DNA from 2 places in the Ferrimonas lipolytica genome. Region 2 is predicted to be linked to the other one. Evidence: predicted binding sites of a transcription regulator. Region 2 holds the regulator's gene; the other holds the start of a gene.
What was found. Region 2 encodes sigma-54, which starts transcription at its own class of promoters, with help from an activator protein. Its sites were predicted from a motif close to GTTGGCACGNNNNTNGNNT; they were not measured.
Positions count from the first base shown of each region.

Region 1: a site for sigma-54 is predicted at 3,442-3,460, ahead of HER31_RS01650 (DUF2884 family protein). Genes of this name have one in related genera too.

Region 1 covers NZ_CP051180.1:339,055-344,601, forward strand. Annotated here, with positions in the region: gene mutY (A/G-specific adenine glycosylase) at 1-1,023, opposite strand, end outside; gene trmB (tRNA (guanosine(46)-N7)-methyltransferase TrmB) at 1,102-1,818, shown strand; gene HER31_RS01640 (50S ribosome-binding protein YggL) at 1,828-2,166, shown strand; gene glsB (glutaminase B) at 2,167-3,081, shown strand; gene HER31_RS01650 (DUF2884 family protein) at 3,526-4,320, shown strand; gene HER31_RS01655 (LysR family transcriptional regulator) at 4,422-5,324, shown strand.
Region 2 covers NZ_CP051180.1:3,030,546-3,036,092, reverse strand. Annotated here, with positions in the region: gene HER31_RS13940 (adenosine deaminase) at 1-445, opposite strand, end outside; gene HER31_RS13935 (DM13 domain-containing protein) at 675-1,157, shown strand; gene HER31_RS13930 (HPr family phosphocarrier protein) at 1,132-1,416, opposite strand; gene rapZ (RNase adapter RapZ) at 1,406-2,254, opposite strand; gene ptsN (PTS IIA-like nitrogen regulatory protein PtsN) at 2,251-2,697, opposite strand; gene hpf (ribosome hibernation promoting factor) at 2,697-2,984, opposite strand; gene HER31_RS13910 (RNA polymerase factor sigma-54) at 3,007-4,467, opposite strand; gene lptB (LPS export ABC transporter ATP-binding protein) at 4,508-5,239, opposite strand; gene lptA (lipopolysaccharide transport periplasmic protein LptA) at 5,236-5,547, opposite strand, start outside.

The DNA of each region.
Region 1 (5,547 bases), 1.4 Mb from region 2:
CAGTTTCTCAGTGGCGGCGGCTAAACCGATGCTGTGCTGCTCGGTTAATGCAAACCAATCCGCCTGTTGTTCAGCGACCATATCAGGCTTTTGTGCTAGTACGACGATTATCGGTTCAATATCGAGGTGATAGTGGCTAAAAGTATGACGGAAAGCTGTTAGCGGTTCAGGCTCTGCATGCAGCGCTAGCGTCTGAAGATGTCGTTGCAACTGCTGCTCATCATCAAACTGCGGAAAACACCACAACCCTCCCCAGATCCCCGCTGGCGGTCGTTTCTGTAAATAAACCTGATTGTTGTGGATCTGAATCAACAAAATACCGCGCTTTGCCGGTTTCTCTTTCTTAGGCTTTTTTCCTGGAAATTCGGCGATGCGGTTGGTTAATTTGGCCTGACAACTAGTGGCAACGGGGCACAGATCGCACTTTGGTTTAGAGCGAGTGCAGATCATCGCCCCCATATCCATCATCGCTTGGTTGTAGGGTTGGATCTGCTCGGTTGGACTGTTAGCAATAGCCACCTGCCACAGTTTACTTTCTACTGCCTTAACGCCATACCAACCTTCGATAGTATGATGGCGCGCTAACACCCGTTTTACGTTACCATCTAAAATCGCATGTGGTTGATTTAGAGCTAAGCTCAGGATCGCCCCAGCGGTTGAGCGACCAATCCCCGGCAACGACATAACCGTGTCGATATCGGTGGGAAACTCACCGTGATGGTGATCTCGAATATGCTGGGCACACTTATGTAAGTTGCGGCCGCGAGCGTAATAGCCCAAGCCCGTCCACAGGTGGAGTACGTCGTCTTGATCGGCGTTGGCGAGATCAATTAACGTCGGAAAGCGTTCGATAAAGCGCTCAAAGTACGGGATCACCGTAGTTACTTGAGTTTGCTGCAACATTATTTCAGATAACCACACTCGATATGGAGTGCGATTATGCTGCCACGGCAATGACTTACGTCCATGTTGGTGGTACCAAGTTAAGATCTGTTGGGCAAAGCTTGTCGGGTTCACTTCCATCGATGGGCAACCTAAAATACAATCACGCGTTTTTGTGGGCGACAGTGTAGCGTCCGATGCCTCAAGCGAGAAGAACTGATGACTGATGATCAAAAAGCGCCAGAGTCGAATGAAGACCTGCGTATGCGGAAAATCCGCTCTTTCGTGAAGCGCGAAGGCCGAATGACCAAAGGTCAGGCTCGTGCGATGGAACAATACTGGCCAACTATGGGGCTAAACCATGTTGATGGCAAAATGGATATCGATGCCGCCTTTGGCCGCTGCGCCCCAGTGGTATTGGAGATCGGTTTTGGTATGGGAAAATCTTTGGTAGAGATGGCCAAGGCAGAACCCGAAAAGAACTTCATTGGTATCGAAGTGCACGGCCCTGGTGTTGGCGCTTGCCTGCTGTACGCAGAGGAGCTGGGTGTTACCAACCTGAAGGTATTTGAGCATGATGCGGTTGAAGTTTTGGCTGATTGTATCGCTGACGAAAGCCTCGACCGTGTGCAGCTGTACTTCCCAGATCCGTGGCACAAAAAGCGCCATCACAAGCGTCGTATTGTAAAAGAAGAGTTTATTGCTGCCATCCGTAGCAAACTCAAAACCGGTGGCTGGTTCCATATGGCTACCGATTGGGAGCACTACTCCGAACACATGGTGGAAGAGATGAACGAAGCCCCTGGTTTCGAGAACACTGCCACCGAAGGCAACTTCGTTCCGCGTCCTGATTTCCGCCCATTGACTAAGTTTGAGGCTCGTGGCCAGCGCTTAGGTCATGGTGTATGGGATCTGATCTACAAGAAAGTAAACTAAGGAAACTTCATGGCGATTAAGCAAAACGCAAAACGTAATCTACGTATTCGTAAGAAACTGCGTACCGGTGAGTTCCAAGAACTTGGTTTTGACCTGTTTTGGACCTTCAACGCTGATGCGACTGAAGCGCAGATAGACCAAGTGGTTGAGCAGCTTATCGATGAAGTTATTGAACCGCAGCAGTTGGGTTTCTCTGGTAGCGGTCACCGCGCGTGGGAAGGAATGGTTTGTACTCGCGACATCGGTAAGTGTACCGATGCCCACCGCGACTCTATCGTAACCTTCTTTAAAGACAAGCCCGTTGCAGACGTAAAGGTTACCGAACTTTACGATATTTGGTGGGGCTAAGTGCCTGATGTTAGCCTGCTAGAAGAGGTGGTGGCGGATGCCACACCACTGTTAGGGCAGGGTAAAGTCGCCAATTATATTCCCGAGCTGAGCAAAGTGGATGGCCGCAAGCTCGGGATTGCCGTATGTAGTTCAGACGGTGGCGTTGTTGGTGCTGGAGATTTCCAAGAGCAGTTCTCGATTCAGAGTATCTCGAAGGTGTTTTCGTTAGTGCAGGCAATGACACTCTACGGTGAAGCCGAGGTGTGGAGCCGTGTTGGTAAAGAGCCTTCTGGCAACGCCTTTAATTCCCTTGTTCAGCTTGAGCATGAATGCGGTGTTCCCCGGAACCCGTTCATTAATGCCGGCGCCTTGGTTATCTCTGATCTGCTGCAAAGTCGTTTGAGTACACCTAAACATCGGATGCTAGAGTTGGTGCGTGAACTGTCTGGTAATTCCCAGATATTTTCCGATAAAGCGGTTGCGCAGTCGGAGTATCAACATATGGCACGTAACGCAGCTATCGCTTACTTGATGAAGTCATTTGGTAACTTTCACAATGACGTTGATCAGGTGCTGCAGACCTATTTCACCCATTGTGCTGTTCGTATGAGCTGCGCCGATCTTGCCCGTGCTTTTTACTTTTTGAGTAATAAAGGTGTCGGTTTAGATGGCAAGCGAGTGCTGCCGGAGAAACAAAACCGTCAGGTTAACGCTTTGCTGGCCACATCAGGTCTTTACGATGGTGCTGGCGAGTTTGCTTACCGTGTTGGTATGCCAGGTAAAAGTGGCGTAGGCGGTGGCATTATTGCGGTGGTTCCTGGTGAGATGAGCGTTTGTGTTTGGGCACCAGAGTTAGATGAAAACGGCAATTCGCTTGCTGGTATCGCGATGCTAGAGATGCTTGGTAAGCGCCTAGGACGTTCTATCTTTTAACCGTTTGAGTTGTTGCTATCGTAAAAAAGAGCCAAAGGTTAATCCCCTTTGGCTCTTTTAGTTAGGCAGAGAATCGCCGTGTTTAGCGAGGTTAACCGTTCGTTGTTGTCGCTATTTAAGCTACCTTCACTAGATAAGTAACTTAGACCAACATCGAATGCCACCACAGATCCAAGTCTAATTGGTAAGTGAATACTTTAAATTGAAGCCAGTTTAAATGGGCAAACCTGAAAAAATCTATGTTGGTAATTGCCATCGCAGCTCAGTTGCTGCTTAAGTCAAACGACCAATATGTGGTCTGGTTTACTACTGGTACCTATCGAAAGTGATTTTTAATGCAATAAATTCAGTATCTTACCTGTTGGCACAAATCTGGCTTATTATTAATGTAATTGAACCGTTTGAGGTTGCAACCGACTAATGATGACCACAAGGATATTGATTATGTTTAAGCGTTTGCTGGCATGTGTACTGCTCTTACCTACCATGGCGATGGCGACTGAGTTGGAGTTTGGTGATAACCAATGCGAGGTCAATCTGAACTACGACGTTAACGTGAGTTCTGAGCGCTTGCAGGTAATTGAACAACAACAAACCTTGTATGAATTTGATGGCACCGTTTTGCGAGTCGGTGAGCAAACCATCACCTTAACTGATGAACAGCGATTGCAGTTGGAACGTTTTCAACAACAACTATTACAGGGATCCAGTGATATTGTCGCCTTAGCCACAGAAGCTATTATCATGGCGACCGAGGTGTTGGCTGAGATCTACACCGAGCTGAATATCGACAGCAACACCCCAGAGCAGTTAATGATGGCACTGCAACAACAGCTCGATACTGCTATATCTGCCGATCATGGTAGCTACCATCTTGCCAGTCAGTCGCTGGAAAGTGCCACAACGGAGATGGAAGCGGTAATAGAAACCCATGTGGAAAAGATTGCCACTGAAGGGATAGGGCAATTGTTTATGAGTATGGGCAAAGCGATGAGCGATGGCGAGGGGAGTTTTGAGCAGCGAATGACTGATTTTGGCCAGTCAATGGAGCAGATGGGCGAGCGGATTGAGCAACGGGTCGAGCAAAGTTCGACCAAAATGGAAGCTCAGGGGCAACGTCTATGCGAACAGTGGCAACGCTTAGACTTGCAAGAGCAACGAGTACGCGATTTAGTACCGCAACTGCAACAATATAACCTCGTGACTGCAGAGCAGAACAAATTGGCATTTTTACGCTGATTTTCTGAAAAACCTTAAAAAAAAGCGGTGATATCAATATCACCGCTTTTCTTTTTAGGGGTTGCAAGGTCACAATAGACTCAGACATTGAGGGGAGTGTTATGCGCGAGTTGTTGGAGCCAATTGTAATTTTTACCCACGTAGTGAGAGCACAAGGTTTCTCAGCCGCTGCTCGAAAGTTGGGTATTTCGAAATCCAAAGTAAGCAGCCAGATAAGCATGCTTGAACAACGTTTAGGGGTGCAGTTAGTGCAGCGGACAACCCGTTCACTAAGCCTAACTGAAAGTGGTGAATTACTTTACGGACATAGTGAAGTGCTCCTAAAAGATCTCGACCAAGCCATCGCCGGCGTTCAAGATCTGCAGAAAGAGATTCGAGGCGTATTAAGAGTTGGGATAACTCAAGCGTTTGGTGCACTGCACCTGATGCCGTTAATGCCTAAGTTCATGGAAGAGCACCCTGAACTTGAATTGGAAGTAAGTTTTCTTGACCATAAAGTCGATGTTGTCGCTGAAGGGTTAGATCTTCTGTTAACCATGTCTGAGCAACTGCCGCTTGGAATGGTTGCCCGCCCAATCATGGCTTGTGATTTTGTGTTGGTTGCTTCACCAGATTACCTCGCTAAGCACGGTGTTCCTTATCACCCAGAACAACTAAGCCAACATAACTGTTTGGTATATAAAAGTGAGTGGTACGAACACGCCAACTGGGAATTTAGCCAAGGCACGGAAAACTGCACTATTCGGGTTACCGGTAATTACCGTGTTGACGATGCTCCTGCGCTGAAAGATGCCGCCGTGCGTGGTATGGGTGTGGTTTATCTAGCCACCTACTTGATTGAAGACGCATTGAAAAACGGCGAGTTGGTTAAATTGTTACCAGAATGGAATTTAGATCATAAGTTGAACTTGCAGGCGGTTTATCCTCGTCGCCAACATTTGCCACCAAAAGTACGTGCTTTTGTCGATTTTGTTCGCACCCATTTTGGCGCTGAATCGCTATAAATAGCGCTGTTGACGTCAGTTAGGGGAAATCATTGTTCTGCTAACAAGACAACGCCGTTTCACTAGTGTATCCAATGCTGCTTATCACACTGATCAAAAAGGAAAATTCCATTTGAGCCGGATTCGGCATTTATCGGTGATTGTTGCTCGCTTGTTACTTTTTAAAAATCAAAGACTTGTCAGATAAATTGGGTTGGCTAGAATGGCTACATCAAACGGGAAC
Region 2 (5,547 bases):
CTTGCTCTTCGCTTAAGTGGCGGAGAAAACACAAAATGATGCCGTAGCTGATCTGCCACTGCTGTTGGGCATCATGTAACGCTCGTTTGATGCCATTAATAACAGTGGCAAAGGCGATGCCACGATCGGTGTGGGTTTGCGGATCAAAAAATATTTCTACGTGCTGGACGTTGTCTTGCTGGCAACGTTCTAGGTAGGCCCAGGTAAGATCGTAGAAGTCTTGCTCGGTTAAAAGTACCGAAGCGCCTTGGTAGTAGAGATCGAGAAACGACTGTAAGTCATTGAACTGGTAAGCGGCTCTAAGTTGATCTACAGAGTCAAAAGGTAGGGCAACGTTATTGCGCTGCGCCAATTCAAACATCAGCTCTGGTTCGAGTGTGCCTTCAATATGAAGGTGTAGTTCGACCTTGGGCAGGGATTGTAAAAAAGCGTGGTCAATCGTCATAAGGTCCTCACTCTGGCTGTGGTCGCATCAAATACCCATGGCATCGATACATTCAACAAATAATCTGGTTGTTGGGTGCGGTTCCTGCTCACCCTATGCTCAACCACTCGAGCGCATATCCTTTGCCTATTTGGTCAATTTTATTGCTACTGGATGGATAAATTTGAGAAACAGTATAACGTGATAAAGTCTAGTTCAATTAATGGTTTGCATTGCTAATGGAGAGGCTATGAAGGCGTTACGAACAATACTGACCCATGGGGTTGCTATGCTGGTTGGGATCGCGCTTGGAATCTATCTGTTACCACTGTTAACGGAGACGCCAGCGCCGTCGTCAGCAACAATGGCGTTGGTCCAAGCTGAAGCGCAATATGTGGCTCAGTTTGAGCGCGAGCGAACCGACAGTGATTTACTGCACTGGGGCGAAGGACAATTGCTGTTGGGCGAGGGTAGCATCGGCTTTCGTGGTGAATTGGCGCCGGGGCCAGATTACCGTCTCTATCTTTCCCCACGATTTGTTGAGACCGAGCATGAATTTTTAGCGCTGCAGGGAGAAATGGTCGCAATAGGCAGCATAAGCAGCTTTGATGGCTTTGCTTTGCCCGTACCCAACGGAGTTGAAGTTGGCAGCTATCAGGCGGCGATCGTCTGGTGTGAGAGCTTTCAGCAGTTTATTACCTCTGGGGTTATTCGTCCTCGTCAAAGCGACTAGCAAATAGCTCACATATCGCATCGAGTGCAGCTAAGGCATCGGGCCCGTAGCTGCACACTGTGATCTCTTTGCCTTGGCAACCTTGCAACATCAAGATCCCAAGGATGCTATTGGCGTTGGCTTGTTGTTGCTCAAGTTGTAGCTCGATTTGTGCATCGAAGGTTGTCGCGAGTTGGGTTAAGCGGGTCGCCGCACGAGCATGTAGCCCTAGTCGGTTAATAACCACTACTTGTCGACAAACTCTCTGCTCAATCGACATCAAGCTCTCGGTGACGAACTGAGATCCCATCGCGATGGAGCTTAAAGCGTTGAGTCAGTTGTTCGACGACATAAACACTGCGGTGCTTACCACCGGTACAACCTATGGCGATGGTAAGGTAGGCGCGATTATTACGCTCTAGCATCGGCAACCAGTTCAGAATAAAACGTTCGGTTGAATCGATAAATCGAGTCACACTGCTGTGCTGTAAGAAAAAATCGGCAACCGGTTTGTCTTTGCCGGTAAACGGTCTTAGCTCTGGTTCCCAGTGCGGGTTGGCAAGAAAGCGTACATCAAACATAAAGTCCGCTTGTTGTGGCATACCATGTTTAAAGCCAAAGGATTCAAACACCACCATCATTTCGTTTGGAGCTTCGCCGAGCAGCAAGGTTCGGACTTCGTTGGCGAGGTCGTAGACGGAGAGGTTATCGGTGTTGATAAGATGATCGGCGTCTTGGGCTAATGGTTGCAGTAAGCTTCGCTCTTGGCCAATAGCCTCTGCTAGCGGCGCGCCGTCGTTGGACAATGGGTGGCGACGGCGAGTCTCGCTGTAACGGCGCATTAGCGTATCGTCAGAGGCATCAAGGAAGTAGATCTGCGCATCGATACCGGCGGGGATCCGTTCTCGCAGCTTGGTTATCGCCAGTTCCTGATCCGGTAGGTTACGGATATCTAAACTAACCGCGACTAATTCCCGCTGATTTTCGAGGCTTTGCAGCAGTTGCAGTAGCAATGGCATCGGCAGATTATCAACGCAGTAGTAACCAAGATCTTCTAATACGTGCAAGGCAACGGTTTTACCGGCTCCAGAGCGCCCCGAAAGAATAACTAGCTTCATGCAGTGATCACTTGATACAGATGTTGATTATCAGAGGCTTTGCGCATCGCTCGGCAAAGCTCTTTTTGGCTCAATTTCTCTGCCACCGTGGCGAGCATTGATAAAAACTCTTGATGTTGTTGCTCCGGTACGAACAACGCAAATAACAAATCAACAGGCTTCTGATCGACGGCATCAAATTCGATGGGAGAGTCGCTTTTGAGTAACACCGCCAGCGGCCTATCTAATCGGTTCAGCCGACCGTGCGGAAGCGCGATGCCCTTTCCGATGCCCGTACTGCCCATTTTTTCCCGAGCCATAAGGCTCTCGAACAACTCGTGTTGGGGGAGTTCAGGGCACTGAGAGGCAGCCAATTCACTGATCATCTCAAGTGCCCGTTTTTTGCTTAACTCAGAGTCGACACATAGGGTGCGCTCGAGTGTCAGTAGTTCATTGATTTCCATTAGTGCCGGGAAATTTTCTCTTTGTGTTTGATTACCTGTCGATCGAGTTTATCGACCAACCCGTCAATTGCTGCGTACATATTGTCGTGCTCGTGGGTAGCAAACACTTCACCGCCGTTTAAGTGCAGCTTAGCTTCGGCAATCTGTTGTAATTTCTGCACTTCCAGTATTACATGAACGTTGTTGATGTGGTCGAAATGCCGCTCCAAACGTTCAAATTTTTCGTTAATGTAGTTGCGTAGTGCGTCTGTTATATCAACATGATGACCGGTTAAGTTGATCTGCATAGCTTACCTCCGTAGGTGCGCGTTACAGCATTTTGCGCTGGTTTGATGGTGGAATCGTTAAGGCTTCGCGATATTTAGCCACGGTGCGTCGGGCTACTTGGATGCCTTGTTCCGCCAGAATTTGAGCCATTTTACTGTCGCTAAGAGGTTTCTTTGGATTCTCTGCCGCCACGAGCTTTTTGATGAGCGCGCGGATAGCAGTAGAAGAGGCTTCGCCGCCGCTGTCAGTGCTCACATGGCTGGAGAAGAAGTACTTCAGTTCAAAGATCCCTCTTGGGGTATGTAGATATTTTTGAGTAGTCACTCGAGATATCGTCGATTCGTGCATCTCGACCACCTCGGCCACATCATTGAGCACCATTGGCTTCATGGCTTCTTCGCCGAACTCGAGGAACCCTTGCTGGAATTGCACGATGCAGTTGGTAACCTTCATCAGTGTTTCGTTACGGCTTTCAAGGCTTTTGATAAACCACTTAGCCTCCTGCAGATGTCCGCGAACGAACTGACCGTCACCGCTACCGCGGGCGCCGTTACCGATGGCGGCGTACTGTTGATTGATGCGAATCTTGGGCATGGCGTTAGGATTGAGCTCAACCACCCAGCGTCCCTGTTTTTTACTTACTGAAACATCAGGAATCACGTATTCACTTGGTGTTGCTGCGATTTGCCCGCCTGGTCTTGGGTTCAGTGACTGAATCAGATCCATGGTGTCCTTAAGCTCAGTTTCACTGAGCTTAGTACGCCTTATCAGGGTGCGAAAGTCTCTATTGGCCAACAGATCCATATGTTCATCAAGGAGATTGATAGCCTGATCTCGCCAAGGGGTGTCAGCGTTGTGCTGCAACAGTTGTACCTTGAGGCATTCAGATAGGTCGATGCTGACACAGCCGACCGGATCAAATTGTTGAATGCGTTTGCGGACCGCCTCGACTTCATCTAATTCAATGTCGTCCCGGCCGACAGCAGTTAGTACATCAGCCACGGGAATAGTGAGATAGCCGTATTCATCGATGGCATCGATAAGGGTCGTGGCGATGGCCTGGTCGGTATCGCTCATTGGGGTGAGACCCATTTGCCAAAGTAGATGGCTTTGCAGATCGTCACTGGTTTCGCCCTGATAGCTGTCATCGTCATCGCGTGGACCACTGGCCGCAGCGGCAGGGGCTGCGCTGTAAACGTCGTCCCAGGTGCTATCAAGGGGTAAATTATCGCCTAAGTCAGTTTGGCTTAGGGCTTCGCTGGTATCTAACGCGGCTTGCTCGGTCACCGAAGCACTTGGGCTGTCCTGACTTTCCGGAGATGCTTCTTGGTCTTGGTTATTGAAGTCGTCGTCGCTCTGCTCCAACAGCGGGTTAGAGTCGAGGGCTTCTTGGATCTCTTGTTGCAGATCTAACGTCGACAGTTGCAGCAGTCGGATAGCCTGCTGCAACTGAGGTGTCATCGTTAGCTGTTGTCCAAGTTTTAGCTGTAGCGAGGTTTTCATTTAATGCCCTAATCCTTGTACTGCCCGATGGAAGGGGGCACTAGAGTCTGAATTGATCACCCAAGTAAACAGAGCGTACTAATTGGTCTTCCAATACCGCTTCTGGTGCCCCTTGAGCAATCATTTCACCATGACTGACAATGTAGGCGTATTCACATACGTCCAAGGTTTCTCGGACGTTGTGATCGGTGATCAACACCCCGAGACCGCGTTGTTTCAAGTGTTGGATGATCTTCTTAATGTCGATAACCGAGATCGGGTCGACACCGGCAAAGGGTTCATCCAATAAAATAAATTGTGGATCTGCTGCTAGCGCTCGGGCTATTTCTACACGGCGACGTTCGCCACCAGATAGAGCCATCCCTAAACTGTCACGTATGTGAGTAATATTAAACTCTTCGAGCAGCTGTTCCAGTTTTTCTATACGTTGCTCTTTACTGAGCTCTTTTCTGATCTGCAGTACCGCCATCAAGTTGTCATGAACAGTGAGCTTGCGGAAGATCGACGACTCTTGCGGTAAATAACCAATGCCTTTGCGAGCACGACTGTGCATTGGCAGATAAGTGATCTCTTCACCATTGATATGAATGCTACCTTGGTCGTTTTGGACCAAGCCAACCACCATATAAAAGGTGGTGGTTTTACCTGCGCCGTTTGGACCTAATAAGCCTACGATTTGTCCCTTTTCAACTTTAAGGCCGACATTCTTAACCACTTGGCGACCGTTGTAGCTCTTGGCTAACTGCTGCGCTTCAAGAACCACTGGCTTCATGGTTTAGGCTCGCTTTTAGGTTGTTCTTGTAGTTCTGGCGCTGGCAATACTATCGGTTGGTTTTCCGTTGGAGTTGTTGTTTTCGGTGCTGGCATAAAAATGGTGGTGATCTGGCTCTCGTCGGAGCCTTCCGCACTGAGTTTCTGTTGCTCGGCGTTGTAGCTAATACGTGAGCCTTTGACAACGCTGCCTTCTTGACTCATCTGGGCTTCGCCAATGAGGATCAATTCGCGGTTACTTACGCTATAGCGAATCTCTAATGCGTTGGCTTCCGCCTTCATGCCATTTTCTTGTACTTGTTCGTACGT